One region of the Ensifer sp. ENS02 genome, then DNA from elsewhere that is predicted to be linked to it. Evidence: riboswitches for the same ligand, from Rfam matches in the RefSeq annotation. Region 1 holds a riboswitch; each other region holds the start of a gene.
The links. A riboswitch is a leader RNA that binds a small molecule or an ion and turns the genes downstream of it on or off. The one in region 1 is predicted to bind cobalamin.

Region 1 (9,805 bases):
TCGGTGGCAAAGGCGAGCGGCGTGCCGCGAAACATGTTGCGCGGCATCTGGTCCAAAAGCACGATCGCCGCCAGCCGGTTTTCCGGGCTCGCGCGCCAGATCTCGTCGACACCACGGGCCAGCGCCAGGTGCGACGCCTGGAAGCGGCTGATACAGGCCTGGTCGAGTTCGTGGCTCGTCCCGAACCAGTCGTCATAGGTGAGTTCGCCAAACCAGAAATTCAGAACGTCCTGCGGCGTGCAGATGTCAGCTTCGTTCGCCATATGCTCCTCATGCGGGCCAATCGCCGATCCCTCGGCTGCGCTAACACATAGGCCGGAACCGGCCCTTGTCCATAACGTGTTCCTACCCGCCTTACGCGCGTCGCTTCAGGATGGCAATGAAGGCGATGCCGCCGACGAGCCCGGTGACGACGCCGATCGGCATGTCCTCCGGCGCCATGATGACGCGGGCCGCCAGATCCGCAAGGATGAGCGTCAGCGCCCCGAAGAAGGCCGAGAGCGGAATGACCCGCACGTTGTCGCTGCCGGCCAGAAGCCGCACGAAATGCGGCACCATCAGCCCGACGAAACCGATCGCGCCGGAAAAGGCGACCATCACCCCGGTCAGAAGTGCGGTGACGACGAACAGCGTCAGCCGGAAGCGGCGCACGGGAATGCCGAGCGTCATCGCGGTTTCGTCGCCCATGGCGAGCGCATTGATTTCGCGCGCCCGGATCATCAGCCAGCCGAGGGAGGCGAAAAGCACCACGCCGGGATAGACGAGCTGCGACCATTGCGCCAGGCCAAGACCGCCGAGCATCCAGAAGATGACCGTATGGGTCGCCCTCGGGTCCCCAAGGAAAATCATGAGGTTGCCGACGGATGTCAAGACGAAGGCGACCGCGACGCCGGCCAGCACGAGACGGTCGGCGCTGCTCCCGAGCACGCGGGAGACGAAGGCGACGAGCACGGTTGCGAGCAGCGCGCCGGCAAAGGCAAAGAGCGGCACCGTGGCAAGACCGAGGATCATGCCGGTGTGCAGCAGCGCCACGATCGCGCCGAGCGCGCCGCCGGAGGAAACGCCGAGCAGATGCGGATCGGCAAGTGGATTGCGCGTGACCGCCTGCAGCACGGCGCCAGTCAGCCCCAGCCCGGCGCCGACGAGGCCCGCCAGCATGACGCGCGGCAGGCGCACGTCCCAGACGATGCTCTCGCGCCCCGCCGACCAGAAAGCCTCGACGCTGCCCGGAGAAATCTTGCTGGCGATGATCGACCAGACGGTCGCAACCGGGATCGGCGCCGAGCCGAGCGATACGCCGGCCGTGACGGTCAAGGCCAGCAGCAAAAGCGCCGTCATGAGACCGGCACCCGCCTTCAGCGCCCGTGCCGGCGCTAGGCGTGAAACGGCGACGGGACCAGGCGACGCATCCTCAGCCAGCATCGCTTACAGGCCCTCGCCCTGAAAGGCCTTGGCAAGCCTGGCAATGGCGTCGATGTTGCGCGGGCCTGGCGTCGCTTCGACATAATCGAGCACGACGAAGCGATCGTTCTTGACGGCATCGACATTCTTGAAGGCCGCATTGTTCTTCATGAAGGCGATCTTGTCCTCGGCCTTCACCTCGCCGTAGTTGACGATGACCACCACTTCCGGGTTGCGCTCGATCACCGGTTCCCAAGAGATTTCCACCCAGCTCTTTTCCACGTCGTCCATGATGTTGGCGCCGCCGGCGGCCTCGATCATCGCCGTCGGAATGCCGAAGCGGCCGGAAGTAAACGGCTTCTCTTCGCCGGAATCATAGACGAAGACCCGCGTCGGGTTAGCCTTGCCGGCGTTCGCCTTGGTGATCTCGGCAAGCTGGCGACGATAGCCGTCAACCAGCGTCTCGGCGCGATCCTCGACGCCGAAGATGCGGCCGAGATTGAGAAGATCGACGAACATGTCGTTCATATCAGGCTTCTGCTTGGCCATCACGTGGATGCAGGATTCGGTCAGCTCGTAGACGCCGATCTTGAAGGGCGCCAATGTCTCGGGCGTGACCTCGCCGCCGACCTTCATGCCGTAGTTCCAGCCGGCAAAGAGGAAGTCGGCATCGGCGTTGAGCAGCACTTCCTTGGTCGGATATTTCTCCGAAAGCTCCGGCAGTTCCTTGACGCCTTCGCGCAGCTTCTCGTCCAGCGTCTTCCAGCCGGAAACGCCGGTATAGCCGACCATGCGGTCCTGGAGCCTCAGCGCCAGCATCATCTCCACCAGGTTGACGTCGTTGGCGATCGCCCGCTTCGGCGCCGCGTCGAAGGTCACCTCGCGGTTGCAGCTCTTGACGGTGACCGGATAGGCAAGCGCCGGCGTGGCGGCGGCAAGCACGAAAAGAAGGGAAAATGGGGCAATATTGATCTTCATGAAATCGATCCCTGTCGAGGAAGTGAAAAGGAAAAGCGGGCGCCGCCGGCAGCGGCATTGTGAACGGTGGCGGTGACGCCGAAGGCGGCCGAAAGCTCGCTGGGGCTGAGCACCTCTTCGGGCGGGCCGAAGGCCGTCAGCCGCCCGGCGGTCAAGATCGCGACATCTGTCGCAAACTCGGCGGCGAGGTTGATGTCGTGCAGCGTCGAGACGATCGTCAGCTTCAGCGTTTGCAAGAGCTCGAGGATTTCGAGCTGGTGGCGGATGTCGAGATGGTTCGTCGGCTCGTCGAGGATGATGATGCGCGGTTCCTGTGCCAGCGCGCGGGCGATCAGCACCCGCTGCTTCTCACCGCCCGAAAGCGTCGAGAACTGGCGACCGGCAAGATGGGCGAGATCGAGATGCGCGAGCGCATGCTGCACCCGCTCGCGGTCGAAATCGTTCCAGCCGCTCAGGCCCTCCCGCCGCGGAATGCGTCCCATCATCACGACGTCGCGCACGCTGAAGGGAAAATCGCCGGGCATCTCTTGCAAGACGACGGCGATTGTCCTTGCCGCCTCGCGCGCCGAGATCGACCAGAGATCGACGCCATCGACCGAAACACGGCCGGCGTTCGGCTGCACCGCCCGGTAGAGGCAGCGCAGAAGCGAGGTCTTGCCGGCGCCATTCGGCCCGAGGATCGCAAGCCGGCTGCCGGCCGCGATCGCAAAGCCGATGTCGTTGACCAGCGTCAGGCCCGAACGCGGCCCCCAGCGAAGGCCCTCGACCGTGAGGGCTGCACCCGTTGCGTTGCAGCTCATGGGTTCGTTCCTCTGCGCGACCTCATTGGAAGTGCCCGCCGAGATCTTCGGAGACGAGCATCGCCGCGGGAATGCGGGCAAGCGTCTTGCCTTTCAGCCCGCGCGGCCTTTCCGCGGCCCGCGTCATGCCATCGCCACGCTCGGCATAGGTTGTGGCAAAGCGCACGAGATCGTCGATGTCCTCTTCCGGCGAGACGTCGCCGAAGAGATAGGTCGCCTTCCCCGTCGCCTGGAAGGCGATGGTGCAGGGCCGCGTGCAGGCCGCCATGCAGACCGTTCCGGCGATCGAGAAGTCGCGATCGAGCGGTGCGCCGAGCGCTGCGATGCTCAGGTTGAGCCGCTTGATCAGCTCGGCACCGGGCACGCATGGGCCGCCGGTGAAGCGGCAATCGGTGCAGACCGTTATCTTGTGCTGTCGGAAATTCGGCTCAGCCATTCCTGCCCTCCGCCGGACTGACGGCAAGAGATGGCGAAACGGCAAGAGGACGGAAAACCGTCGTATGAAAGCCAGTTCTTTTCCATCGGAACACCCCGTCCGTTGTGGTTGATCGGTTCGATGGCAGGTCTCCTGGCTCGCGGGTCGTGGCGCATCCACGTCTTCCCGGTCTTCGACCAGTGACATGGTGTGAATGCGCTTTCCGCTCACAGTTGCGGGGGCAGCCACGGTCTCGGCCCCATCAGGGTCGTCCGTTCCGTGTTCCCTTTTCAGCCGCTTCCGCATTGTCGCGGACGCAGCACCATCAACGCCTTCCTCGCATGAATCGGCGGATGAGACAACCGCACGACACAGGCGGGAGGGATCTATCAACATGCGGCGTTTCGTCATGCGAGGCATGTTATAAAATAACATTACGTAGCGCAAGTCGAAAATTGGGCGCCGGACACAATCCGACGCCCGCGATAGCGACCACGCTAAAAGACGTGCCGTGCTACCTCAGAACTCCGGCGGCAAGAGTTCGGCCGTCAGCGTCACCGCGACAGAGGCGTTGCCCGGCAGGTTGCGCACGCCGCAGACGGAGCGAACATGGCCAGCCCTTTCGCCAAAGGCGGCCGCCAGAAGCTCGGAAGCACCGTCGAGTACCTTCGGGTGCTCCAGGAAATCCTCAGTGCAGGCGACATGTCCCTCCAGCCGGACGATCTGGCGAATACGCTCGAAACGGCCGAGATGCTCATGGATCTGCGCCAGCGCGTTGAGCACTGCCAACTCTGCGGCCTTGCGCCCCTCGTCGATGGTCACATCGCGCCCGAGCAGCCCCGTATGCACGAAGCGCCCGTCCAGCAATGGCCCCTGCATCGAAACATGAAGCATCTCACCCGCCTCGATCACCGCGCGGTAGGCGCCGAGCGGCCTCGGCGGCGTCGGGAGCTGAACGCCAAGTGCGCCGAGCCTTCGGATAACCTCGTCCATCATTGCTTCCCCTCCTCGTCACCTTACGAACCGGCCGCCTTGCGGAGACGACACCGCTTTTTTCTCAAGCCCTCGAAGTTCTGACGCCCCTATCGCAAGCAGCAAGACGCGCCGTTCCGTGCCCAGCAACTTTTCCAAGCATAACCAAGAGAAAACGCCTCATGCCTCACGTTGGGAGATAACGTTACGAATTACAACACCAGAGTTGAAGTGCCATCGCGATCCGGGCCAGTGCCGCGGTCTTGCGATCGAATGCGACCGACACATCGCGGCGGCCTCGATCCCCAACCCCAAGTAAAAACGCTGAAATGTAACATACGTTACGCTCACGTAACCCTATGCCCGTTGAGAATTTCGACGACCGAAGCGACAATTGCCGGGATTAAGATTGGGCATCGACAAGCCTCGGAAACAAGCTCAACTTAGCCGCGCAGATCCCGAAATGAAGTGACGGCAACTCAACTTTCAGAGGGGAATAGCATCAGTGAATCCCATTGATTTCTTCGTCGACACGCTTCGGACCTATCCGCCTGTCGCCGTCTTCCTCGCCCTCGGCATCGGCTTCCTCATCGGTCCGATCAAGGTCGCGGGGTTCAACCTTGGAAATGTCACCGCCACGCTGCTTGCGGGCGTTCTCATCGGACAGCTGGGTATCCAGGTTTCCGGCGACCTGAAATCCACCCTGTTTTTGATTTTCCTCTTCGCCGTCGGCTACGGCGTCGGGCCGCAATTCGTGCGGGGCTTGAGCACCGATGGACCGAAACAGATCGCCTTTGCGCTCTCCGTGCTGGTGCTGTGCCTCGTCGTTCCCTATCTCTGCGCGCTGATTGCCGGGCTGCCGCTCGGCTATGGCGCCGGCATGTATGCCGGCTCGCAGACGATCTCGGCTGCAATCGGGGTTGCGACCGACCAGATCAATTCGCTCGGGCTGACGCCGGAGCAGGCCAAGACCTTTGCCGACCAGATCCCGATCGCCTATGCGGTGACCTATATCTGGGGCACGATCGGCTCGGCGATCATCCTCGCCCAGCTCGGTCCCAAGCTTCTTGGCATCGACCTTCCGGCGGCCTGCCGCGAATACGAAGCCAAGCTCGGCGGCGGCAGCGAGGCGAGCGAACCGGGCATCACCCGCGCCTATCACGACTTCGGCCTCCGGGCCTATCGCGTCGACGCGGCAAGCGGGCTCACCGGGAAACCGGTCAAGGACATCCTTCCCGGGATCCGCGTCTTCGTCGAGCGCCTGCGGCGCGGCGACCAGATCATCGAGGCCGATGGCAACACCGTGCTGCAGCCGGGCGACGTCGTCGCCTTTTCGGGCCGGCGTTCGCTGCTCGTCGAAAACCTCGACAACAAGCTGCTGGAGGTCGAGGACAAGGAGCTGCTCAACGCGGAAGCCGAAGTCCTCGATGTCTACGTGACCAGCAAGGCGCTCGCCGGCAAGACGCTGGCGGAAGTCAGCACCATGGATTGGGCGCGCGGCGTCTATGCCCGCAAGATCATCCGCTCGCTGGTCGAGATCCCGGTGCTGCCCGGGACGACGGTCGAGCGCGGTGACATCGTCACCATCGGTGGCGCGAAACGCCATGTCGAAGCGGCGATCAAGGCGCTCGGCTTTGCCGACCGGCCTGTCGAGACGACCGACATCGCCTTTCTCGGCTGGGGGCTTTTCATCGGCGCGATGATCGGTGCGCTGACGATCACGATCGGCGGTATCCCGATCGGCCTTTCGACCTCCGGCGGCGCGCTTCTGGCCGGCCTCGTGCTCGGCTGGCTGCGCACCACCTACCCCGCCTTCGGCCGCATCCCGTCACCGGCGCTGTGGCTGATGAACACGCTCGGCCTCAACATCTTCATCGCCGTCGTCGGGATCGGCGCCGGCCCGGGCTTTGTCGCGGGCCTGCAGGAGGTCGGCATTTCGCTGTTCATCTGGGGCGTGGTCGCCACGTCGATCCCGATGATCGCCTCGGTGCTCCTCGGCCACTATGTCTTCAAGTTCCACCCGGCGATCCTGTTTGGCGCCTGCGCCGGTGTGCGAACGACGACGGCAGCGCTCGGCATGATCCAGGAGGCGGCCAAGAGCAAGGTGCCGGCGCTCGGCTACGGCATGCCCTACGCCATCGGTAACACGCTGCTGACCATCTTCGGACTCGTCATCGTCATCATGCTCGCCTGAGGCGAACGGGCGAAGCCAACCATCGTTCAAAATGCATAGATCACAGGGAGTGTGGACCATGTTGGACAGAAATTTCTACGACAGCCTTTCCGATCTCAGCCCGTTCGAAATCAAGGACGAACTGATCAAGCTCGCCAAGTCGAGCTCACAGAAATCCGCCAAGGCTTTCCTCAATGCCGGCCGCGGCAACCCGAACTGGACGGCGACACGCGCTCGCGAAGCCTTCTTCCTGCTCGGCCAGTTTGCGCTGACGGAAGCCAAGCGCGCCTATTACGACCCGAAGGCCGGTGTGGCCGGCATGCCGCCGAAGGACGGCGCCCACGCGCGGTTCGAAAAGTGGACGAAGAAGCTGCTGCAAAACACGGCTGACTGGGACGAAGAGGATGAAGGCATCCCGCCGGCAAAGACGCTTTCCGACGCCGTCAACTACGCCATCACCACCTTCCGCTTCGATGCGGACGCCTTCGTGCACGAGCTCACGGACTCGATCATCGGCGACAACTATCCGGTTCCCGATCGGGCGCTGCACCACAACGAGATCATCACCCACGAATACCTGATGTGGGCGATGTGCGCCGGCCACCGACCGAAGGCAAAGTTCGACCTTTACCCGGTCGAAGGCGGCACCGCCGCCATGTGCTACATCTTCAAAGCACTGAAGAACGCCCGCCTGCTTAACGCCGGCGACACGATCGCGCTCGGAACGCCGATCTTCACGCCCTATCTCGAAATGCCGGAGCTGGAGGACTACGATCTCAAGACCATCAACGTCAGCGCCGAGCAGGAGGACCGGTTCCAGTTCACCGACGAAGACATCAAGGCGCTGGAGAACCCCAAGGTGAAGGCGTTGTTCCTGGTCAACCCCGGCAACCCGTCCGCCGTGGCGATGGATCCGGATTCGATCAAGCGCCTTGTCGACCTCGTCAACAAGAAGCGCCCCGACCTGATCGTGCTGACGGACGACGTCTACGGCACCTTCGTTCCGGGCTTCCAGTCGCTGCTTGGGCATCTGCCGCGCAACACGATCGGCGTCTACTCCTATTCGAAGTACTTCGGCTGCACCGGCTGGCGCCTCGGCGTCATTGCCGTCGCCGAGGACAACATCTTCGACGAGAAGATCAAGGCCCATGGCGAACCGATCCAGAAGCTCCTTGAAAAACGCTACAAGGCGATGACGCCGAAGCCGCGCGAGGTGAAGTTCATCGACCGCATCGTCGCCGACAGCCGCGACGTGGCGCTGAACCACACCGCCGGCCTGTCGCTGCCCCAGCAGGTGATGATGACGCTCTTCGGGCTGGTCGAGCTGATGGACGTCGAGAAGGCTTACCAGAAGGCCTGCATCGCCATCTGCACCAAGCGCTTCTGGAACCTGATCGAGGGCATGGGGGTCGAGTCCAATCCGGGCATCTATTTCGACCACTATTACGGCATCATCGACTTCGAGTTCTGGCTGCGCAAATATGTCGGCGAGGATGTCGTCACCTGGGTGAAGGACAACATCCACCCGCTCGACATTCCCTTCCGGCTTGCCGAGGACCACGGCATCGTGCTGCTCAACGGCTCGGGTTTCGATGCGCCGAGCTGGTCGGCACGCGTCTCCTTCGCCAACCTCAATGACGAAGCCTATTCGCAGATCGGCCGCGCCGTGCGCTCGGTGGCGCGCGGTTACGTCCAGACCTACCAGGCCGCCAAAGGCCTGAAGATCAGCTAGCCGATCGGGCGGCCGGCAGCCATGCCGGCCGCCCTTCCCCAACGCCTGGCCAGTGTTTCCCTCGGCCGACAAGCATCCCCGCATCTCCGGCTGGCGACTTTCTTTCCGCCGGCTCAGCGACCAGCGCATCATCCAGCTGAAGCGGCTTTCTTCGGCTTGGCACCGGGAGGAACTGCCGCGTGATCGACCACCTGTTCAGCATCCTGCGGGCGCATCCGGAGCTTGCCCTGTTCCTCGCGCTCGGCATCGGCTACGCGGTCGGCAAGATCACCATCTTCGGCGTCACCATCGGCGCCGTAACCGGCTGCCTGCTGGCGGGCGTGCTGATCGGCCAGACGGGCGCCGTGCTCTCCAACGACGTCAAGCAGGCGTTCTTCCTGCTCTTCCTCTTTGCTATCGGCTACCGCACCGGCCCGCAATTCTTCCAGAGCCTCAACGCCGACGCGCTGCCGCAGATCGCCGTCACCGTCACGCTCTGCGTCGTCGCGCTTGCCGTTGCGATCGTGCTCTCGATGCTCTTCGGCTTCGATCTTGGAACGGCAGCCGGCGTGCTCGCCGGCGGCGCGACGGAATCGGCGACCGTCGGCGTGGCGATCGACACCTTCCGCAAGACGGCACCGACGCCGGAAGCGGCGAGCCAGTTCGAATCCGCCGTGGCGACCGGCTTTGCCGTCGCCTATCTCGTCGGTGTCGTGACCGCCATCCTCGTCCAGTCGCAACTGGCGCCGCGGATGTTTGGCCGCAGCCTCAAGGAGGCCTGCGCCGAGCTAGAAGCCGAACTGAAGATCGCGCCGCAGACGAGCGGCGACACCGCACGGCGCGAAATCGAGGCGCGCGCCTTCGTCATCGCCGACGCCCTCGTGGGGCTGACGGTCGCGGAAGCCGAAGCGCGCGTTCCCGAAAACCAGAAGGCCTATATCGAGCAGATCCGCCGGGGCGAGGAGATCATCACCCCAACGCCCAAGGAGCGCCTGCAGGCTGGAGACATCATCGCCGTTGCCGGTCTTCGCGGCTTCCTCGTCGAATATTCCAGCCGGATCGGCACCGAGATCGACGACCGCACGCTGCTCGATATCCCGGTTGAAGTGCTCGATATCGTGGTGACGAACAAGGAGGTTGCGGGAAAACGCCTGTGGCAGCTGAGGCAGCAGCCGGAAGCGCGCTCGGTGTTCCTGCGCGGCATCCTGCGCGCCGGCCAGCCGATCCCGATCTTCCCTGGCCTCACCGTCCGCCGTGGCGACGTGATGTCGATTGCCGGCGCCAGACGCCATGTCGAGGAGGTGGCGAAGCTACTCGGCTATGCCGACCGTGAGACCACCGCAACCGACATGGTC
Region 2 (9,805 bases), on a different contig from region 1:
TTGGCGCGCGCCGCCTGCAGGATCGTCTGGCCGGGCTTGGCCTCGATCTCCTTGCCGCTCATGGTGAAGGCGATCTTGGCGGCCTGGACCTCGCCCTCGTCGGCGGCGCCGGCGCGCACGGCAATCTCTTCCGCGGCGGGTGCCGCCGCCGGCTGGAAGCTCTCCTCGTGGTAGCGGCCCATGTCGAAACCGGCCGATTTCAGCATCTCGCGCACGCCGCGCATGAACGGTTCGGGGCCGCAGCAGAAAACGGTGCGGTCCATGAAATCGGGCGCAAGCAGCGGCAGCTTGGCGCCATCAATGCGGCCGCGAAGCCCGTGCCAGCCGTGGCGTGCCTCATGTCCCTCGACGATGAAGCCGAGGTTCAGCCCGGACATCTGCGTCGCCAGAACCTCCAGCTCCGAACGGAACAGCAGGTCCTCCGGACGACGCGCGCAGGAGATGAAGGTCACATCCGTCTCTGGCACGCAGTCCGCCATCCAGCGCGTCATCGACATCATCGGCGTGATGCCGGAGCCGGCCGAGATAAACAGGTATTTGTCGCCGGGATGGCGGACGAAGCTGAAATCGCCGAGCGGGCCAAAGGCGCGGAGTTTCATTCCGGGCTTCAGGTGCTCGAACATCCAGCGGGTGCCGATGCTGTCTGACTGCGCCTTGACGGTCACGGCGATCGACAGCGGCCGCGAGGGCGTCGACGACAGGGTGTAGGTGCGCATCACTGGCTCGTCGGCGACGGGCAGTTCGAGGGTCACGAATTGCCCGGGCAGATAGCGAAACCAGGCGGGCTTTTCGGTCCGGAAGGTGAAGGTCATGACATCGGCGGTCTCGACGACCGCCGATGTGCATTCGAGCATCTGCTGCCGGTCGATCCAGACATGCAGCGCGTCGAAATGGTGAAACGAAGAGGCCATCTGCATGTCAGGCGACCCTTGAAAGCGGAGCCGCGTCGCCGGCAAGGCGCTGCTCCATGAACTTGCAGTACCACTCGACGAACTGCATGACGCCACCCTCGTGCTCGGGCGAATAGGGACCGGGCTCATAGGCCGGTGAGCGGATGCCGAAGGCATTTTCCTCGACGATCTGACGGTCCTGATCGTTGGTCTCGGTCCAGACATGCGTCAGTTCTTCTAGATTGTAGTCGACGCCTTCGACCGCATCCTTGTTGACGAGCCACTTCGTCGTCACCTGCGTCAGTTCGGGCCCGAGCGGCAGCACCCGGAAGGTGATGGCGTGGTCGGCGAGCACATGGTTCCAGGTGGTCGGATAGTGGAACATCAAGAGCGTGCCGATCTGGCTCTGGGAGACGTCGGCGGACAGGGCCCGCCTGACGGCGCGGGCGCCCGACATGGTGTAGCTTTCGGCATTGTCGACAAGCGGCATGCGGGCGGCGCGGAACTGACCGGTCGGCGACATCTTAAATTCGCTCGGCAGGCCCCCGGCCTCGCACTTCGCCCAATGTTCGGCGATCACAGGATCATCCTTTGCGCCCTGCACCCCGGTCGCCGTCGGCGCCTCAGGATAGGTGCGGCAGAGTTCCGGATGATTGGCGGCGCAATGGTAGCATTCGCGGTTGTTTTCCCAGACGAGCTTCCAGTTGCCCTTCTCGATGATGGTGCTTTCGAACGCGACCTTGGTTTCGCCGAGCCGATGCGGCGCGAGATACGGTAAGGCCATGTCGCGGAACGCCGTGAAATCCATCGGCTTTTCCGACAGGTTGATGAAGATGTAGCCGCCGACCGTTTCGCAATGGATCGGCTTCAGACTGTGGGCGGCCTTGTCGAAATCCTCTCCCATCTGCCGGGCGAAGAGCAGCGAGCCATCGAGTTCGTAGGTCCACTGGTGATAGGGACAGACAAGCTTTGCCGACGAGCCTTTCGCCTGCGTGCAGACGCGCGAGCCGCGGTGGCGGCAGGAATTGTGCAGCGCCCGGATGGCGCCCTGGCGGTCGCGGGTGATGACAACGGGGTAGTCGCCTACCTGGACGGTGAAGTAATTGCCGGCCCGCGGGATCTCGCAGTCATGGCCGATAAACAGCCAATCCTTGTACCAGATGTTTTCCAGATCCTGCCTGTAGTAGTCGGGATCGATGTAAAAGGCCCGGTCGAGGCTGTAGCCGTCCCGCCTGCCCTTCAGCTTTCGAAGCATATCGTTTCTGGTGTCCATGTCCTGTCCTCATGCGCCATGTTTCGGAGAGGCAGGACAGGAACCCGCACGGGCGCACACCCATGCGTTTGAGGCTCCGATCCGGCTGCCCGCCGCAACCCGTTACGGTTATGTCCGTCAAGGCTGGTTTCCGGGCTCAGGAGCCGTCCTTTCGGACCTGCCCGGCGCCTTCCCGGACGAACCGTCCAGTGGCCTTTGCCGAGGCTTTCGCTCCACCACCGTTGCGGGGGCAGCGCCGGGATTTGACCGGCTTCCCAATTCTCCATCTTCCCTTCGAAGACGGCACCTTGAGTAAGGATATGTAATCGCGGAAGTCGCCTTGGCAGCTGCCCGATAGCGACATCCAATTCCAGAATGACGACACGGAAAAAACCGTGACAAAAGGCCACCGTCTTAGAATTTTTACATTGCAAACATATAGATAGATCACATCTTGGGCATTTGCCGACTTTTGCGGCGCGGTCGGCGCAGATGCGGGAGGGCTTCGCCCGTTTGCGACATCGCGTCAGATAGAGAACGCTAATGATGCAGCCAGGACGAAATCATTCATTAACCATGAGCCGCTAGCCTAGCCGGCGGACGAGAGAGGTCCTGCAGGCAGGCAGATGGCGCGCTGACGATCATGGCAAAGTTGAGATACTACGACGCGACAGCCGAGAAGCTGCCGACAATCCCGCCGAAGGTGGCGGTTCATACCGAATTCCTGCGCACCGGCCGGATCAACCGCAGGCAATGGTTGCCGAGCGAACGCCGGTATTTGAGCTATGAGGAAGTCGCAGACAGGACGGGCAAGAAGCTCAGCACCGCCGGCGACACGACCCATAAGCGGATCAACGGGTTCCACACCTCGATCCAGTTCCCGAAGATGATCTTCCACCGCACGCTCGTCGGCCGGCCGCATCTCGGCTACTGTCACGTGACGGCGGCGCGTACGCCGGTTACTCCCTCCAAGGACATCACCTGGTCCTTCTACTTCGCCAACTTCTTCTGCAACCTGGGCGACGAGACGCATTTTTTCGAGAGTATCCAGCCCGGCTATTCACGCATGTACTTCGCCGTCGCCATCGAACCGGGCGCCGAAGCCGGGCAAATGGTCATCAACCGCAACTTTCGTGACAACGGGCTGCTGTTTCGCACCGATGATCCCAAGGTCGCGCTGAAAAACGTACTGATGCTTGGCGCCAAGGATGACGCGTTGCGTCGCATCATTCGCAGCCTCTGAGCCGAACCGGTTCCTTCAAAGAAAATCGTTCTGTTTTTCCGGTGCGTCCGTTAAGGAAGCGTCGGAAAGGAAACGGCATGGCTGAGATCATCGACACGGATAGAGAACCGGACCGCGCGATCGCGCGCGCCTGCGCCGTTCTTGCCGAAGGCGAGCCGGTCGCCATTCCGACCGAGACCGTCTACGGCCTTGCCGCCGACGCTACCAATCCCGATGCGATCAGTCGCATCTACGAGATGAAGGGGCGCCCGCGCTTCAATCCGCTGATCTCGCATGTTTCCGACATGGCGATGGCCGAAGCCCATGTGCATTTCGATCCGATTTCGAGGCAGCTGGCCGAAGCCTTCTGGCCCGGCCCGCTGACGCTGATCCTTCGGCAGCGCGCCGACAGCACGGTTCATGCGCTGGCGTCCGCCGGCCTCGACACGCTCGGCATCCGCATGCCCGACGGTTTTTCCCGCCGGGTAATCGCCCACTTCGGGCGACCACTGGCCGCACCCAGCGCCAATACGTCGGGCAAGATCAGCCCGACCAATGCGGTCCATGTGGAAGCCGATCTCGGCGACAAACTGAAACTTATCCTCGACGCCGGCCAGGCCCAAATCGGCCTTGAGTCGACGATCATCAAGGTCGATGGCGACGAGATCCGGCTGCTTCGGCCGGGTGGCCTCGATGCCGCCGAGATCGAACGCCTGCTTGGCCGTCCGGTGACCCGGCCGGAGACGGCGGGAGCGACGATCGAGGCGCCGGGCATGCTCGCCTCGCACTACGCGCCCGGCGCTGCCGTCCGGCTCGATGCCGCCGAGGTGCATGCGGGCGAAGCCTTGATCCGTTTCGGCGGCAATCGGATCGCCGGCGAAGAGCAGGCGGCCGTCGTTCTCGATCTCAGCCCGACTGGCAATCTGCGCGAAGCCGCCGCCAATCTCTTCGACTATATGAAGCGGGCGGATGCCAGCGGCGCAGAGACCATCGCCTTCGGGCCGATCCCTTCGGACGGGTTGGGGGAAGCCATCGTCGACCGGTTGCAACGGGCGGCGGCACCACGAGGGTAAGATAGTGTGCGGCATCTTCTCCGCACCCACCCTCATCGAACGGCACCAATTGCGGTTATGATCGCCGCCAACCAGGAACCGAGGACCAGATCCTCAGATCGACCGATCCGATAGCGCGCGCAGGCGCAATGCGAAGTGAGGCCCATGACCACCCTTCCCTCTCCCGAACTCATCGCTTCCTTCGCCGAGATCGTCGGCAACACCAACGTGCTGACGGACGAAGCCGACAAGGCGCGCTATCTCGTCGAATCGCGCGGACTCTACCTCGGCACGACGCCGATGGTCCTGCGTCCGGCCAACGTCGACGAGGTCTCGCGCATCATGAAGCTCGCGAGCGCCACCCGCACGGCGATCGTGCCGCAGGGCGGTAACACCGGCCATGTCGCCGGGCAGATCCCGCGGGAGGGCAAGGCAGACATCGTTCTTTCGCTGGAACGGCTGAACCGCATTCGCGACATCGATCCGGTCGGCAATGTCATCGTCGCCGATGCCGGCTGTATCCTCGCCGACATCCAGAAGGCGGCGGACGAGCACAATCGCCTGTTCCCACTGTCGCTCGGCTCGGAAGGTTCAGCCCGCATCGGCGGCAACCTCTCCACCAATGCCGGCGGCACCGCCGTTCTTGCCTATGGCAATATGCGTCAGCTCTGCCTCGGCCTCGAAGTGGTGCTGCCGACCGGCGAAATCTGGGACGGGCTGCGCCGGTTGAAGAAGGACAATACCGGTTACGACCTGCGCGATCTCTTCATCGGTGCCGAGGGCACGCTCGGCGTGATCACCGGCGCCGTGCTCAAGCTTTTCCCGAAGCCGCTCGGGCATCAGGTCGCCTTTGCCGGAGTCGGCAGCGTCGAGCATGCGCTCGCTCTGTTCGAAAAGGCGTCCAGCCTTTGCGGGCCGGCGTTGACCGGCTTCGAGCTGATGCCGCGGCTCGGCGTCGAATTCACCACCAAGCACATCCCCGGCGTTCGTGATCCGATGGAAACGGTCCATCCCTGGTACGCGCTGATCGATATCTCGACGTCCGATAGCGCCGAAAGCGCGGAACGGATGGTGCAGGACCTGCTGGAGCAGGGATATGCGGCCGGCCTCGTCGAGAATGCAGTGATTGCCGCCAACGAGACACAGGCGAAGGCGCTGTGGCACATGCGCGAGAGCATGTCGCCGGCACAAAAGCCCGAGGGCGGCTCGATCAAGCACGATGTCTCCGTGCCCGTCTCCAGCATTCCGGCCTTCATGAAGGAGGCGGATGCCGCCGTCGTGAAAGCGATCCCCGGCGCCCGCATCTGCTCCTTCGGCCACATGGGCGACGGCAACATCCATTACAACATTTCGCAGCCAGTCGGCGCCGACAAGCAGGCCTTCCTCGACCGCTGGCGCGAAATCAACGCCATCGTCCACGGCATCGTTCTGAGCTACAACGGCTCGATCTCCGCCGAGCACGGCATCGGCCAGTTGAAGCGCGACGAACTCGCCGAGGTCCGGGCGCCGATCGAAATCGAGCTGATGCAACGCATCAAGCACGCGTTCGATCCTGCAGGTATCATGAACCCCGATAAAGTGCTGCGCGCCGACGGTTGACGACGCGCCGTTTCGCGCGGTGCGCGGCGATGCAGCAACAGTCTTGGGCTGACCGTCAGACGGCGTGCGTCAGCGGCCGCCTGCGCGCAATTGCGAGAGCGACAGCAAGGTCTCGGCACTGACGCCAGCGCTGCCGCCGCCAGTCAGAATCGCGAGACCGGGCGATACATCCTGGTTGTTCTCGACGTCGTAGAGCGCCGTGAAGCGTTGCAGAAGCTTCTCAAGCTGACCCGGCTGCTGCAGTTCCTTGATGTTGACGGTGCGCTCGATAAAGGCCGCCTGGGCCTCGATCTTGGCGTTCTGCAAGCCCTCCGGCATGCTGTAGGCGGTCTTGATGACCTCGAACAGGGCGCGATCGGCCAGGATGTCGTAGGCCGTGTTGATGTCCGAGGCCTTGCGCTTGAAATAGAGCGCCAGGCGAATGCCGCCGTTATCGGCGCCCTCCTTCTCTTCGAGCGACTGATTGAGGAAGAGATCAACGGTGGTGACGAGACCGCGGCGGGTCTGGATCTGCCCTGCCTCGCCCCTGACGATCTTGCCGTCCTTGTCGAAGTTGAAGGACGAGACGATCTCGCGATACTTCAGCCCATTCGGGTCGGTGTTGATGAAGCTCTTCGGATCTTCGAGATCCGACGTAAACATACTCCTGAGATAGTCGGACTTGACCGTCTCCGGATCGATACCTGCGCCGACGAGAACCATGTCGACCAGCCGGCGGTTCTTGAGGAAGGCATCCAGCGTTTCGATCTTCGCGATCTCGGAGGTGTAATATTTGGCTTCTTCCTGGGCCTTTTCCTTCGCGATCTTCTTCTCGTCGTCCGTGCCGAAGCGGGACTTGGCGACGATATAAGCCCGCGCCGTATTCATGATGTCGCCGTCGCTCTGGGCGAGTTTTGGTGCGCCGAGAGTCCCGTCCGGATTGAAGTTGAACGCTTTCACGAGCTTGACGTAGCGTTCGTCGCGCAGCGTGTTGACGTAGCTTCTGGGATCGTTGAGATCGCTCGTCAGAATGCGCTTCAGATCACGCTTGCTCAGGCCCTCGTCTTCGAGACCGAAGGCGCTGAGCGTGAACTTCAGTACGCCACTGTCGGCCAGCAGCTTGTCGACCGACTCCATCGAATTGACCAGCAGCTTGAAGCGCTTGACCAAGGCTTCGTCTTCGGCATCGCCCTTGTCATTGTAGCGGACCATGTAGCCGTCGGACGTCTTCTTCAACTGATCGGCGTCCTGCGCCGTCTTGCCGGGCTGCAGCGTGCCGTCGGGCCGGAAGTTGAAGGCTTTGTGCATTTCCTTAAAGGCGGCATTGTACTCGCCGCCCTGCGTGTTGACGTAGCTGTTCGGGTCGTTGATGTCGCTGGTGAGGATGTTTTCGATCGTCGACGGCACGGTCGTCGACGCTTTGAGGCCGAAGGCCGTGACGAGGTAGTTGAACAGCCGGCTGTCGCTGGTCAGCTCGGAGATGCTGGTGACGCCGGCGATCTTGCCTTCGTAATATTCCTTGTTCAGCAGTGCCCCGGCGCCGGTCAGGCGCGCGCCGCCGAGCGGCGTTTCGCCCGGTTTCTTGAACACGTAGATGTTGTTGAGTTCCGTCTTCTTTGCGTCGCTTATCGCCTTTTCGCCGGCCGGCACGCTGCCATCAGCGTTGAAGTTAAAGGTTTCCGCCAACTTGATGTAGGTTTCGAGATTGCGGATGCGCCCGTTCAGCGTGTTCAATTCCTCGCCGAGCGATGCGAGCAGCGCGGGCGCCTGGTCGCGTGGCGGAAGCTTGGCATCGAGATCGGCGACGATCGCGTTGTGCTCGTCGATCTTGGCCTGAATCGCCGGCTTGTCGGCAGCGGGCGCCTCCGCAAGTTCGGACGTCAGCCTGTTAATCTCCCCGAGGGACTTGAGCCGCGTCTGAAGGTCAGTCTGCAGCTTGAGCGCTTCTTCCCGCCTCGTCACAGCGGCCGTGCGGCTTGCGGTCAGAGCGGCAGGGTCGCTGGTCAGCGCGTCGCGGACCTCGGTGTAGTTGAACGTCTTCGGGTCAATATCGAAGACGGTGAAGGCAAACGAACGCAGTCGTTCGTTGCCGAGGAACTTGTCGACATCGGTGACGAGATCCATGGCCGCGCCAAAATAGGCCATCTCTCCGCGCATGGCCGTGTCGAGGCTGGCGATCCGCTCGTTGTAGAGACCGATCAGCGCATCCTGCTGTGCGTTGGTTTGAGCCACCGGCTTCGACGAGCTGAAGCTGAAGGCCTGCGCGAAGTTGCGGTAGCGTTCATCGGTGAGACGGTTGGCAAAGCTGCTTTCGTCCGAAAGATCGCTTTCCAGCACCTTGCGCATGAAGGCCTTGGCATAGGTCATGTCCTCCAGGCCATGCGCTTTCATCGCGTATGAGTAGAGTCGATAGTCGTTCAGAAACTCCTCGACAGTTTTCACGCTGCCGATGTTCTCTTTATAATACTCCGCTTCGCGCGCGATCTGCGGCTGCTGGGCAATGCGGTTGAGGCTGCTCCTCATGTCCCGCGTGATGCGACTGTAGTCGAGATAGGTCGATACCATGCCCTGGCGCCTTGTCGGTTACCCATGGGGACAGGCTGGACCCGAGCCCCGAAACAGAATTCTGACGCGTCATGATTGCAGGACTGGCTTGCGTGTGGCTTTTCCCGGCAGTTCGAACGACGGCAAAGGTGCGCCTGATCGGAACGAATGCGGCCGCGCTGTTGACGAAACGGAAACCCTGACCGGTCGGCTTTTGCTAACCATCGAGAAACGCAAAGTTTTCTTAACCGCGAATTTTAAGTCGTTCGGAAAGGGCGCCGCCTATTCTCCCGCTCATAGAGGACGAAAAGTCCCGACGAGAAGACCGGAAACCGGCTCTCAAGGAAAAACAAGGGCGATTGAAATGCGCAACACACTCTCTCAACCCGCATGGGTCGAAAACACGCTCCGTCTTGATCCGCAGCGCTTTCCACAGCAGGCGAGCTACGCCTTGCGCGGTCACACCGGTAATGTCACGATCAGCCTGGACGAGCGTGGCGCAGTTCTGCGCAAGGTGCTACCATCGAGCGGCCTGCCGCTTTCGATCGCACTGCCGGCGCGCGCATTCAAGGGGGTCGCGGCTCGCGCGATCGATCACGGCGACGGAGACGTTACAGTGACGCTGGAACTTCATCACGACGACCCGGACCTCTGTGTCCCGCTGCTCGTCGCACACGACCTGTCCGACATCGCAGCCGACTGGCGCGCCTGGGCAGAAGCTTATCGCATTCCGATGCTCATGGTCGAAGCGGATGGCGTGGCAAGGCCGCTCGAAGAGCACCTTGGCGACGTGCGCACCGCGCCCGTCAAGCCGCGCCGCCGCCACTCCTTCTTCGCAGAGCGCCGCCCGCGCTTCCTCGTGCGCCGCTCCACCGGCACGCTTGGCGTACACATGAAGATCGACGGGCGCGAGATCATCGCCCGCAGCTGATTGAAGAGCCTACCTCCAGCGCGACAGCCGGCCGTTCCCTGCGGCCGGCTGTCGCGTTTGGCGAGGTCAGATCTGTCGGGACATTTTCTTCGTGCACGCATGCACTGGGGTCGTCGCCGCCTCCCCCGACGATTTACCGAATGTTCCCCCGGAAACAGTTGCGTCGCCTTCTTCGTGCCATATGGGCTGCATAGCCAAGACCACGAAAGAAGGAGAAACCCGATGCGCAAGCACATCGCCTCAGTCGTTGCCGCCGTCCTGTCCAGCTTCCGTGCGCGTCACGAGGCGAGGAAGCGCAAGGCCGCCCGCGACATCAGCTGGGCCTGAGATTTTTGC
Region 3 (9,805 bases), on a different contig from region 1:
GGCGAAGAAGCTGTCATTGCCGCTCTTCCCGACAACGACGATCGGATCCTTCCCGCAGACATCGGAGGTTCGGCAGGCCCGTTCACTGCATGCGAAGGGCGAACTCAGCTATGTCGACTACACCGCCTATCTTCGCCGAGAGACCGAAGTGGCGGTGCGCTGGCAGGAAGAGGTCGGCATCGACGTACTCGTTCACGGCGAGTTCGAGCGCAACGACATGGTGCAGTATTTTGGCGAGCAGCTCTCGGGCTACGCCTTCACCCAGAGCGGCTGGGTGCAGAGCTACGGATCGCGCTGCGTGCGTCCGCCTGTTATCTTCGGCGACGTTTCGCGACCAAACCCGATGACGGTCGAGTGGGCGACCTTCGCGCAGTCGCTGACCGATCGCCCGGTCAAGGGCATGCTGACGGGTCCGGTCACCATGCTGCTATGGTCCTTCGTTCGTGACGACCTGCCACGTTCCGTGGTGTGCCGGCAGATCGCGCTAGCACTGCGCGATGAAGTGTCGGATCTCGAGGCGGCCGGCATCGCCATCATCCAGATCGACGAACCGGCACTGCGCGAAGGCCTGCCGCTGCGAAATGCCGATCGCAAGACCTATCTCGACTGGGCGGTGGAGTGCTTCCGTCTCAGTGCAGCCGGGGTGGGCGATGCGACCCAGATCCACACCCATATGTGCTACTCCGAGTTCAACGACATCATGGCCGCAATCGCGGCGATGGACGCCGACGTCATGTCGATCGAGACGTCGCGATCGAAAATGGAACTGCTCGGCGCCTTCGCCGACAAGGCCTATCCGAACGAGATCGGCCCGGGCGTCTACGACATCCATTCGCCACGCGCGCCCAGCGTCGAGGAAATGGTGCATCTCATCGAAAAAGCGACCGAGGGCCTCACGCCGGACCAGATCTGGGTCAATCCCGATTGCGGACTGAAGACCAGGCGCTGGGAAGAGACGCGGCCGGCGCTCGTCAACATGGTCGCCGCCGCCCGCTCGCTTCGAGCGGCTTTTGCCGCCGATACGCGCGAAGCCGTCAAAGCATGACGGGGCAGCACGAAGTCACGACGGCGCCGGGGGAAACCCCGGCGCCACAAACCCTGATCGACATCGTTTTTCCAGGCGATACCAATCACCATGGCACGCTCTTTGGTGGCGCCGCCCTCGCGTCGATGGACCGGATCGCTTTCATCGTCGCCACCGGTCACGCGCGCGTTCCCTTCGTCACCGCATCCTGCGACCGCATCGATTTTCGTGCGCCTGCGCGCATCGGTCAGATCGTCTGCTTCAGCGGCCGTCCGGTTCGTGTCGGGCGCCGCTCGGTGGTGGTCGAGGTCGAGATGATCGCGGAAGATATCGCCACCGGCAGCCGCGCCCTTTGCAGCAGGGGCACCTTCACCATGGTCGCGATGCCCTGTGCCGATGAAACGGATTGGATGCTGCCGCCGCTCGATGTGGCAACGGACACGCCCGAAGAGGCGGGCACCCTACGCATGGTCGACATCGTCTTTCCCGGCCAGGCCAACAGCTTCGGCGCCATATGCGGTGGCAACGCCCTCGCGCATATGACGAAGGCCGCATTCGTCGTCGCGACGCGCCGGAGCCGCCGGGCGACCGTCCTTGCCTCCTGCACCGGTATGGACTTCAAGCACCGGATCATGATCGGTTCGATCATCGAACCCATCGCCCGCATTGTGCGGACGGGTCGCAGTTCAGCCACCGTCGAGGTCGAACTCTGGTCGGAAGAGCTCCTCACCGGTCTGCGACAGCGGACTGTTACCGGAACGTTCGCTATGGTCGCCGTCGACGATGACAACCGGCCCGTGGCCGCTTTCGCTGCTTGATGGAATGGGGCGTCCGCACCAGGGGCGCCCTATCCACAACCTTGGTGCCAACCGGCTGTTTACTCCCCGTTATCCACACTGCAAAAGAAACCACCCTCCTACCCCCGCCTTCCACATACGGAACCTATTGACGCAGATTTGCGATGAACTACTATATCTAGTGTTCGAGGTTCTTCCGATTCGCAAGGATTGGGAGCTAAGACGGGAATACGGTGCGCCGGCGGGTTTCCGCTGAGGCTATGCCGTAGCTGCCCCCGCAACTGTAGACGGCGAGCGACTGTCCGGATTTGGACCACTGAGGCATGAGGCCTCGGGAAGGTCGGGATGGAAGCTTTGACCCGTAAGCCAGGAGACCTGCCTCGATCACCAAACGTCCACGGGCGGGGTGTCCGGAGGGGTTGAGTGCGTGGCAGGATGAGCCTGCCCGATCGTCTCGACGTCTCCCCGGCAGCCCGTCGAAAGCTTCGGGGTGAAGTCATGCCAGTTTCTTCCAGTTCAGATCCACCTTCTGCGGACGGGTGCGCGTTGTTGCGCGCCTGATCGAAAGGCCGCGCCTTGAAAACCCGCATCCGCGGAATTCCTGAGCGCCCGACCAAAACGAGCCGGCCCGGTTGCGTAACCGACCTTGGGCCAGCTTGACGACGTCAACTCCGGTCGAGTCGACCGGGGAGCGATGTTTCGTGTCCAATCGCCAACACCACGGTTCGCGTTCGCGCGATCCGACGACTTTTTGCGCCCATTTGCCAGACCCCCACGAGGAACCCATGTCGATCACCGTCTACAGCAAACCAGCCTGCGTCCAATGCACCGCCACAACCCGTGCGCTCGACCGCCAAGGCATCGATTATCGCATCGTCGATATCTCCGAGGATTCCGATGCATTCGCGCTGGTGCAGGGTCTTGGCTATCGGCAGGTCCCGGTCGTCGTCGCCGGCGAGCGGCATTGGGCGGGTTTCCGCCCGGACATGATCAGCGCGCTTTCCTGAAGGACGCTGGCGATGGGCCTGATCGTCTATTTTTCCAGCCGCTCGGAAAACACCCATCGCTTCGTCGAAAAGCTCGGCCTTCGCGCCGCCCGCATACCGCTCAGGGAAGGTATGGACGCACTTACGGTCGCAGAGCCCTATGTGCTGATCGTGCCGACCTATTGCGGCGACGATGGCCGCGGGGCGGTGCCGAAGCAGGTCATCCGCTTCTTGAACGACGCGGGCAACCGCTCTCACATCCGCGGCGTGATCGCAGCGGGCAACAGCAATTTCGGCGCGACCTACGGGATCGCCGGCGACGTGATTTCGGCCAAGTGCCGGGTACCCTATCTCTACCGGTTCGAGCTGCTCGGGACCGACGAGGACGTCGCCAATGTCAAAAACGGGATGGAACGATTTTGGACGTCACGACACTCGAACGCCCCTTGAAGGCGACGGAAGCAGCGCTCGACTATCATGCGCTGAACGCAATGCTGAACCTCTATGACGAAGAGGGACGGATCCAGCTCGACAAGGACCGGCAGGCGGCGAAACAGTACTTCCTCCAGCACGTCAATCAGAACACGGTGTTCTTCCATAACCTCCGGGAAAAACTCGATTATCTGGTGACCGAGGGCTATTACGAGCAGGAAGTGCTGGACCAGTATTCCTTCAACTTCGTGCGCGATCTCTACGATCATGCCTATTCAAAGAAGTTCCGCTTTCCGACCTTCCTCGGGGCGTTCAAATACTACACGTCCTATACGCTGAAGACCTTCGACGGAAAGCGCTACCTGGAACGCTACGAAGACCGTGTCTGCATGGTGGCGATGGCCTTGGCGCGCGGCAACGAGGGGCTTGCCCGCGATCTCGTCGACGAGATCATCTCCGGCCGCTTCCAGCCGGCAACGCCGACTTTCCTCAACGCCGGCAAGAAGAGCCGCGGCGAGCTCGTCTCCTGCTTTCTGCTCCGGATCGAGGACAACATGGAGAGTATCGGCCGCGCCATCAATTCGGCGCTGCAGCTTTCCAAGCGCGGTGGCGGCGTGGCGCTGTCGCTCACCAACATCCGCGAGATGGGCGCGCCGATCAAGCAGATCGAGAACCAGTCATCCGGCGTCATCCCGGTCATGAAGCTGCTCGAAGACAGTTTCTCTTACGCCAACCAACTCGGCGCGCGCCAGGGAGCCGGTGCTGTCTACCTGCACGCCCACCACCCCGACATCATGCGCTTCCTCGATACCAAGCGCGAAAACGCCGACGAGAAGATCCGCATCAAGACGCTGTCGCTCGGCGTCGTCATCCCCGACATCACCTTCGAGCTCGCCCGCAACAACGAGGACATGTATCTGTTCTCACCCTATGACGTGGAGCAGGTCTATGGCGTGCCCCTCACCGAGATTTCGGTGACCGAGAAGTACCGCGAGATGGTCGAGGATGCCCGCATCCGCAAGCGCAAGATCAAGGCGCGCGACTTCTTCCAGATCATCGCCGAGATCCAGTTCGAGAGCGGTTATCCCTACATCATGTTCGAGGACACGGTGAACCGGGCAAACCCGATCGCCGGGCGCATCACCATGAGCAATCTCTGCTCGGAAATCCTGCAGGTGAGCGAAGCGAGCGCGTTCAACGACGACCTCTCCTACAAGCACATGGGCAAGGACATCTCCTGCAATCTCGGTTCGCTGAACATTGCGGCTGCGATGGACAGCCCGGATTTCGGCCAGACGATCGAGACCTCGATCCGCGCCCTCACCGCCGTCTCCGAAATGAGCCACATCTCGTCCGTGCCCTCGATCGAAAAGGGCAACGACGACAGCCACGCGATCGGCCTCGGGCAGATGAACCTGCACGGCTATCTCGCCCGCGAGCGCATCTACTACGGCTCCGAGGAAGGCATCGATTTCACCAACATCTATTTCTACACGGTGACCTATCACGCCATCCGCGCGTCGAACCGGCTGGCGGTCGAGAAGGGCAAGAACTTCGCCGGCTTCGAAAACTCGAAATACGCGTCGGGTGATTATTTCGACAAATACACCGAAGCCGAATGGCTGCCGGCGACCGAAAAGGTGAAGGGCCTGTTCGAGGAAGCCGGCATCTCGATCCCGACTCAGGAGGACTGGCTGGAGTTGAAACGGGCAGTGATGGAAGGCGGCCTTTACAACCAGAACCTCCAGGCCGTGCCGCCGACCGGTTCGATCTCCTACATCAACCACTCCACTTCCTCGATCCACCCGATCGTCTCGAAGATCGAGATCCGCAAGGAAGGCAAGATCGGCCGCGTCTACTATCCGGCCGCCTTCATGACCAACGACAATCTCGAATATTACCAGGACGCCTACGAGATCGGGCCGGAGAAGATCATCGACACCTATGCGGCCGCCACCCAGCACGTCGACCAGGGCCTGTCGCTGACCCTGTTCTTTCGCGACACGGCAACGACCCGCGACATCAACCGTGCTCAGATCCATGCCTGGAAGAGGGGCATCAAGACCATCTACTACATCCGCCTTCGGCAGATGGCGCTCGAGGGTACGCAGGTCCAGGGCTGCGTTTCCTGCGCGCTGTAACCTCGCATTCCAGTAACGGCCCCTCACCCTAGCCCTCTCCCCGCAAGCGGGGAGAGGTCCCGGCAGGCGGATGAGGGGCACCCCCTCACCGCGCGATGAGGCATACACGATCACAAAGGTTCAACGACATGAACATGCACACCAAACCCGCAAGCCGCATCCGCGCCATCAACTGGAACCGCATCGAAGACGACAAGGACCTGGAGGTCTGGAACCGTCTGACCGGCAATTTCTGGCTGCCGGAGAAGGTGCCGCTTTCCAACGACATTCCCTCCTGGGCAACGCTGAAGCCGGAGGAGCAGACACTCACCATCCGCGTCTTCACCGGCCTCACCTTGCTCGACACGATCCAGAACGGCGTCGGCGCCGTCCGACTGATGGAAGATGCGGCCACCCCACATGAGGAGGCGGTGCTTTCCAACATCTCCTTCATGGAGGCGGTGCATGCCCGCTCCTATTCCTCGATCTTCTCGACGCTCTGCCTGACACCCGATGTCGATGACGCCTATCGCTGGTCGGAAGAGAACGAGTTCCTGCAGAAGAAGTCAGCGCTGATCATGGCGGAGTATGCCTCCGGCGATCCCCTGAAGAAGAAGGTCGCGAGCGTCTTTCTCGAAAGCTTCCTGTTCTATTCCGGCTTCTATCTGCCGATGTACTGGTCGAGCCGCGCCAAGCTCACCAACACCGCCGACATGATCCGGCTGATCATTCGCGACGAGGCGGTGCACGGCTATTACATCGGCTACAAGTTCCAGCGCGCGCTGGAGCGCTTGAGCGAGGAACGCCGCCAGGAGATCAAGGATTTCGCCTTCGACTTGCTGCTCGACCTCTACGACAACGAAGCGAAATACACCGAGGCGCTCTATGACGGCGTCGGCCTGACCGAAGACGTGAAGAAGTTCCTGCACTACAACGCCAACAAGGCGCTGATGAACCTCGGCTACGAGGCGCTGTTTCCGGCGGAAGCCTGCAAGGTCAACCCGGCCATTCTCTCGGCGCTTTCGCCGAATGCCGACGAGAACCACGACTTCTTCTCCGGTTCCGGTTCGTCCTACGTTATCGGCAAGGCTGTGGCGACCGAGGACGAGGACTGGAATTTTTAAGGACGGTCCATTCGGTCATACCTGACAACAAAGGCCGGCGAGGACGCCCTCGCCGGCCTTTGTTCAGCAATAGCAGCGCCTACTCTGCCGCGACCACCCGGCTGCGGCCGATCGTTGCTTGCGTCAGCAGGAAGGCGGCAAGGGCGCAAGCGGCGATCGCGCCGGCCATCGGCAGGGCCGTTCCGTCGAAGAAGATAGTCGCAACCACCATGGCGACGGCGGCGGTGACAAAGTGCAGCGTACCCATCAGTGCCGAGGCCGTGCCGGCGATCTCGCCGTGGTCTTCAAGCGCCAGCACCGCCGAGGTCGGGATAACCAGGCCGAGCACGCCATAGCCGACGAAGAGGAACGCGGCCATGACAGGCAACTGGTTGAAGCCGAGGCTCATGACGATGAACATCGTGACCATGGTCAGCGCGAAGGCGCCGACGGCAAGATGCATGACCCGCACCAGGCCGAAGCGCTCGCCGAGCCAGCCGGTCGCCTGCGACACAGCGAAGAACGACACGGCATTGATCGAAAAGGCGATGCTGTACTCAGTCGGCGTCAGCCCATAATGGTCGATCAGCACGAAGGGCGAATTGGCGAGATAGACCAGGAACCCGGAAATGCCGAGGCCGCCGATGAAGGTGAGCGTCAGGAAATTGCGGTCGGAGAGAAGCAGGCGATAGGCGGCAAGCGCACTTGCGATACTGCTGTCGGCGCGATCCTTCTTCGGCCGGGTTTCCTGCAATTGCGTTGAGAGCAGGATCAGACCGATGAAGGCGGCGATCGTCACCGCATAGAACACGCCGCGCCAACCGTAGAAGCCGATGACGGCGCTGCCGGCAAGCGGCGCCAGGATCGGCGAAATGCTGAAGACCAGCATCAGCATCGACATCAGCCGCGCAGCCTGGACGCCCGTGTGCATGTCGCGCACCACGGCGCGCGGAATGACCATGCCAGCGGCACCGCCGATCCCTTGCAGGAAGCGGAAAGCGATCAGGGTTTCGATGTCGGTCGAAAGCGCGCAGCCGATGCTGGCGACGGTGAAGAGGCCGATGCCGAGATAGAGCGGCGCCTTGCGGCCCCAGATATCGGAGAGGGGCCCATAGACAAGCTGCGAGATGGCAAAGGAGATGAAGAACGCCAGCAGGCTGAACTGCACCACGCCGTTTTCGGCCGTCAGATCCTTGCCGATCGACGGCAGGGCCGGCAGATACATGTCGATTGCAAACGGGCCGATCGCCGAGATCAGGCCAAGCACGATCGCCGTGCGGAGGAAGGACGTTGTCATGGCAATGAACTTTCAGAAATCGCGGCGCCGAAATCGCTGCCGCCCGGATTGAAACTCAAAGACATCGTCGTGCCAGGATCGAACGTTGGGGATACGCATCCTGCGCTGACTATTCCGTCCATTAATTTGGACACACATGTCAAATTAGACAGCATTGTCTAAATCGTCAATGGCGCCTATCTTCGGTCCATGAAGAAATTTGATTTGGCCTCGGCTGACGCTCGCCCCCAGAAAGGGCAATTCGCGAAACGCCTCTCGATCCTGGAGGCCGCGGCCGATGTTTTCTGTCGGGAAGGCTTTTCCGGCGCCAGCATCGACGAAATCGCCATTGAGGCGGGTGTCTCGCGTCAGACCATCTACAATCACTACCGCGAGAAAGAGACGCTGTTCATGGCGGTGATCCAGGACATCATGGATCGCGTGAACGGCGTGCTTTTCTCCATCCTCGCGACCTTTCCTGAAAACGGCGATAACCTCGAGGAAGACCTGGCCGAATTTGCCGTGCGCCTCAACAAGAACTGCAATTGCAACCAGGACGCCAAGTTCATCCAGAAGCTGATCTCGACCGAGGGCAACCGCTATCCGCATCTCTTCCAGTTCTGGCGGGAGCAAGGACCCGGCAAGACCGATCGGGCGCTGGCGGCGCTGTTTGCGCGCCTTGCCCACATCGCACCGCTCGACATCGACGATTTCGACCTCGCGGCGCGCCAGTTCATCGCACTGATCAAGGCCGACCTGCAGATGGGTGGGCTCTTCGGTGAAACGCCGAGCGAAGCAGAGCTGGAAATCAGCGCCCGCAGGGCGGTAAAGACGTTCCTGCGCGCCTATGGCCGGCCGTCAACGGTTTCGGCAGGCTAACGCCACCCGGCGCCAAAAACCAATCCCGGCCTATTCGGTGATGCGAAAGTCACCGACGTGCTCAGGCGGCTCGACAAATTCGGCAACGACCTTCGAAACCCATGCCGCCGGCGGCCCGTCATGCAGGCGCTCGAGCATGAGGGTGACCGCGTCCTCCGGGCCGCTGATCAAGGCGGCCACCGACCCGTCCGCCTCGTTTCGAACCCATCCCACCAGACCGAGCTTGCGCGCCTCGTCACGCGTCCAGACCCTGAAGCTGACGCCTTGCACCCGCCCAAGAATGCGGACCAACGCCGTCTTGCCGGTCTCAGCCATGGCTCGTCTCCTTTGCCGTTTGTCATGAAATCTGGCGCAAGGCTCCGGAAAGACAAGCCACCCGCAAAAGGACTGAAAGGACGACCGCTGCAACGTAGAAATTTCCACACTGCGCTCCAAATATTTTGTTCGTGTATTTTTAAAAGTTGACGCGCGAAAACTTTTATGATTTTTACGGCCTCACCAAGACGGCGGCGGGAGGGCCTCGCCAGCTTGGCTGAGACACAAGAAGGCCCGCGCCGTTTCCAGGGAGGAAACCATGAACATGTCCCGCATTCTGAAATCTCTCGTCGCCGGCACGGCGCTGTCGCTCCTTGCCTCCTCGGCTTTTGCCGACGGCATCGGCGCGTCGCTTCTGACCCAGCAGCACCCGTTCTACATCGAGCTCGCCGACGCGATGAAAGCCGAGGCTGAAGCCAAGAACGTCAAGCTCGAGGTCTCGATCGCCAACCAGGATCTGAACAAGCAGCTCGCCGATGTCGAAGACTTCATCGTCAAGGGCGTCGACGTCATCGTCATCTCGCCGGTCGACAGCCAGGGCGTGCGCGCTGCGATCGAAAAAGCCGAGAAGGCCGGCATCAAGGTGATCACCGTCGACGTTCCGGCAAATGGCGCGACCGTCACCTCGCATATCGGCACCGACAACTTCACCGGCGGCGTCAAGGCCGGCGAGCTGATGGCCAAGGTTCTCGACAACAAGGGCAAGGTCGCCGTCATCGACTATCCGACGGTCCAGTCGGTGGTAAACCGTGTCAACGGCTTCAAGGAAGCGATCGCCAAGCATCCTGACATGGAAATCGTCGCGATCCAGACCGGCATCACCCGCGCCGAAGCATTGGCCGCCGCCCAGAACATGCTGCAGGCCAATCCTGA

Region 2: it holds a riboswitch for cobalamin, as region 1 does, so the genes downstream of both, IB262_RS15350 (aromatic ring-hydroxylating dioxygenase subunit alpha) here and IB262_RS02670 (DUF1636 domain-containing protein) in region 1, are expected to answer to the same signal.
Region 3: it holds a riboswitch for cobalamin, as region 1 does, so the genes downstream of both, nrdH (glutaredoxin-like protein NrdH) here and IB262_RS02670 (DUF1636 domain-containing protein) in region 1, are expected to answer to the same signal.

Annotation. Positions count from the first base shown of each region.
Region 1 covers NZ_JACVAO010000001.1:515,472-525,276, reverse strand. Annotated here, with positions in the region: gene IB262_RS02690 (DUF924 family protein) at 1-263, opposite strand, end outside; gene IB262_RS02685 (iron ABC transporter permease) at 355-1,338, opposite strand; gene IB262_RS02680 (ABC transporter substrate-binding protein) at 1,426-2,379, opposite strand; gene IB262_RS02675 (ABC transporter ATP-binding protein) at 2,376-3,179, opposite strand; gene IB262_RS02670 (DUF1636 domain-containing protein) at 3,202-3,615, opposite strand; cobalamin riboswitch at 3,720-3,936, opposite strand; gene IB262_RS02665 (RidA family protein) at 4,114-4,590, opposite strand; gene aspT (aspartate-alanine antiporter) at 5,072-6,760, shown strand; gene IB262_RS02655 (bifunctional aspartate transaminase/aspartate 4-decarboxylase) at 6,819-8,471, shown strand; gene IB262_RS02650 (TrkA C-terminal domain-containing protein) at 8,651-9,805, shown strand, end outside.
Region 2 covers NZ_JACVAO010000006.1:341,991-351,795, reverse strand. Annotated here, with positions in the region: gene IB262_RS15355 (hybrid-cluster NAD(P)-dependent oxidoreductase) at 1-917, opposite strand, end outside; gene IB262_RS15350 (aromatic ring-hydroxylating dioxygenase subunit alpha) at 919-2,163, opposite strand; cobalamin riboswitch at 2,267-2,468, opposite strand; gene IB262_RS15345 (DUF6656 family protein) at 2,786-3,385, shown strand; gene IB262_RS15340 (L-threonylcarbamoyladenylate synthase) at 3,463-4,437, shown strand; gene IB262_RS15335 (FAD-binding oxidoreductase) at 4,582-6,015, shown strand; gene IB262_RS15330 (DUF1217 domain-containing protein) at 6,085-8,559, opposite strand; gene IB262_RS15325 (DUF6101 family protein) at 8,903-9,469, shown strand.
Region 3 covers NZ_JACVAO010000012.1:41,052-50,856, reverse strand. Annotated here, with positions in the region: gene metE (5-methyltetrahydropteroyltriglutamate--homocysteine S-methyltransferase) at 1-1,045, shown strand, start outside; gene IB262_RS24530 (hotdog domain-containing protein) at 1,042-1,842, shown strand; cobalamin riboswitch at 1,993-2,219, shown strand; gene nrdH (glutaredoxin-like protein NrdH) at 2,607-2,828, shown strand; gene nrdI (class Ib ribonucleoside-diphosphate reductase assembly flavoprotein NrdI) at 2,841-3,257, shown strand; gene nrdE (class 1b ribonucleoside-diphosphate reductase subunit alpha) at 3,227-5,380, shown strand; gene nrdF (class 1b ribonucleoside-diphosphate reductase subunit beta) at 5,509-6,483, shown strand; gene IB262_RS24505 (multidrug effflux MFS transporter) at 6,563-7,759, opposite strand; gene IB262_RS24500 (TetR/AcrR family transcriptional regulator) at 7,949-8,617, shown strand; gene IB262_RS24495 (acylphosphatase) at 8,648-8,932, opposite strand; gene IB262_RS24490 (substrate-binding domain-containing protein) at 9,192-9,805, shown strand, end outside.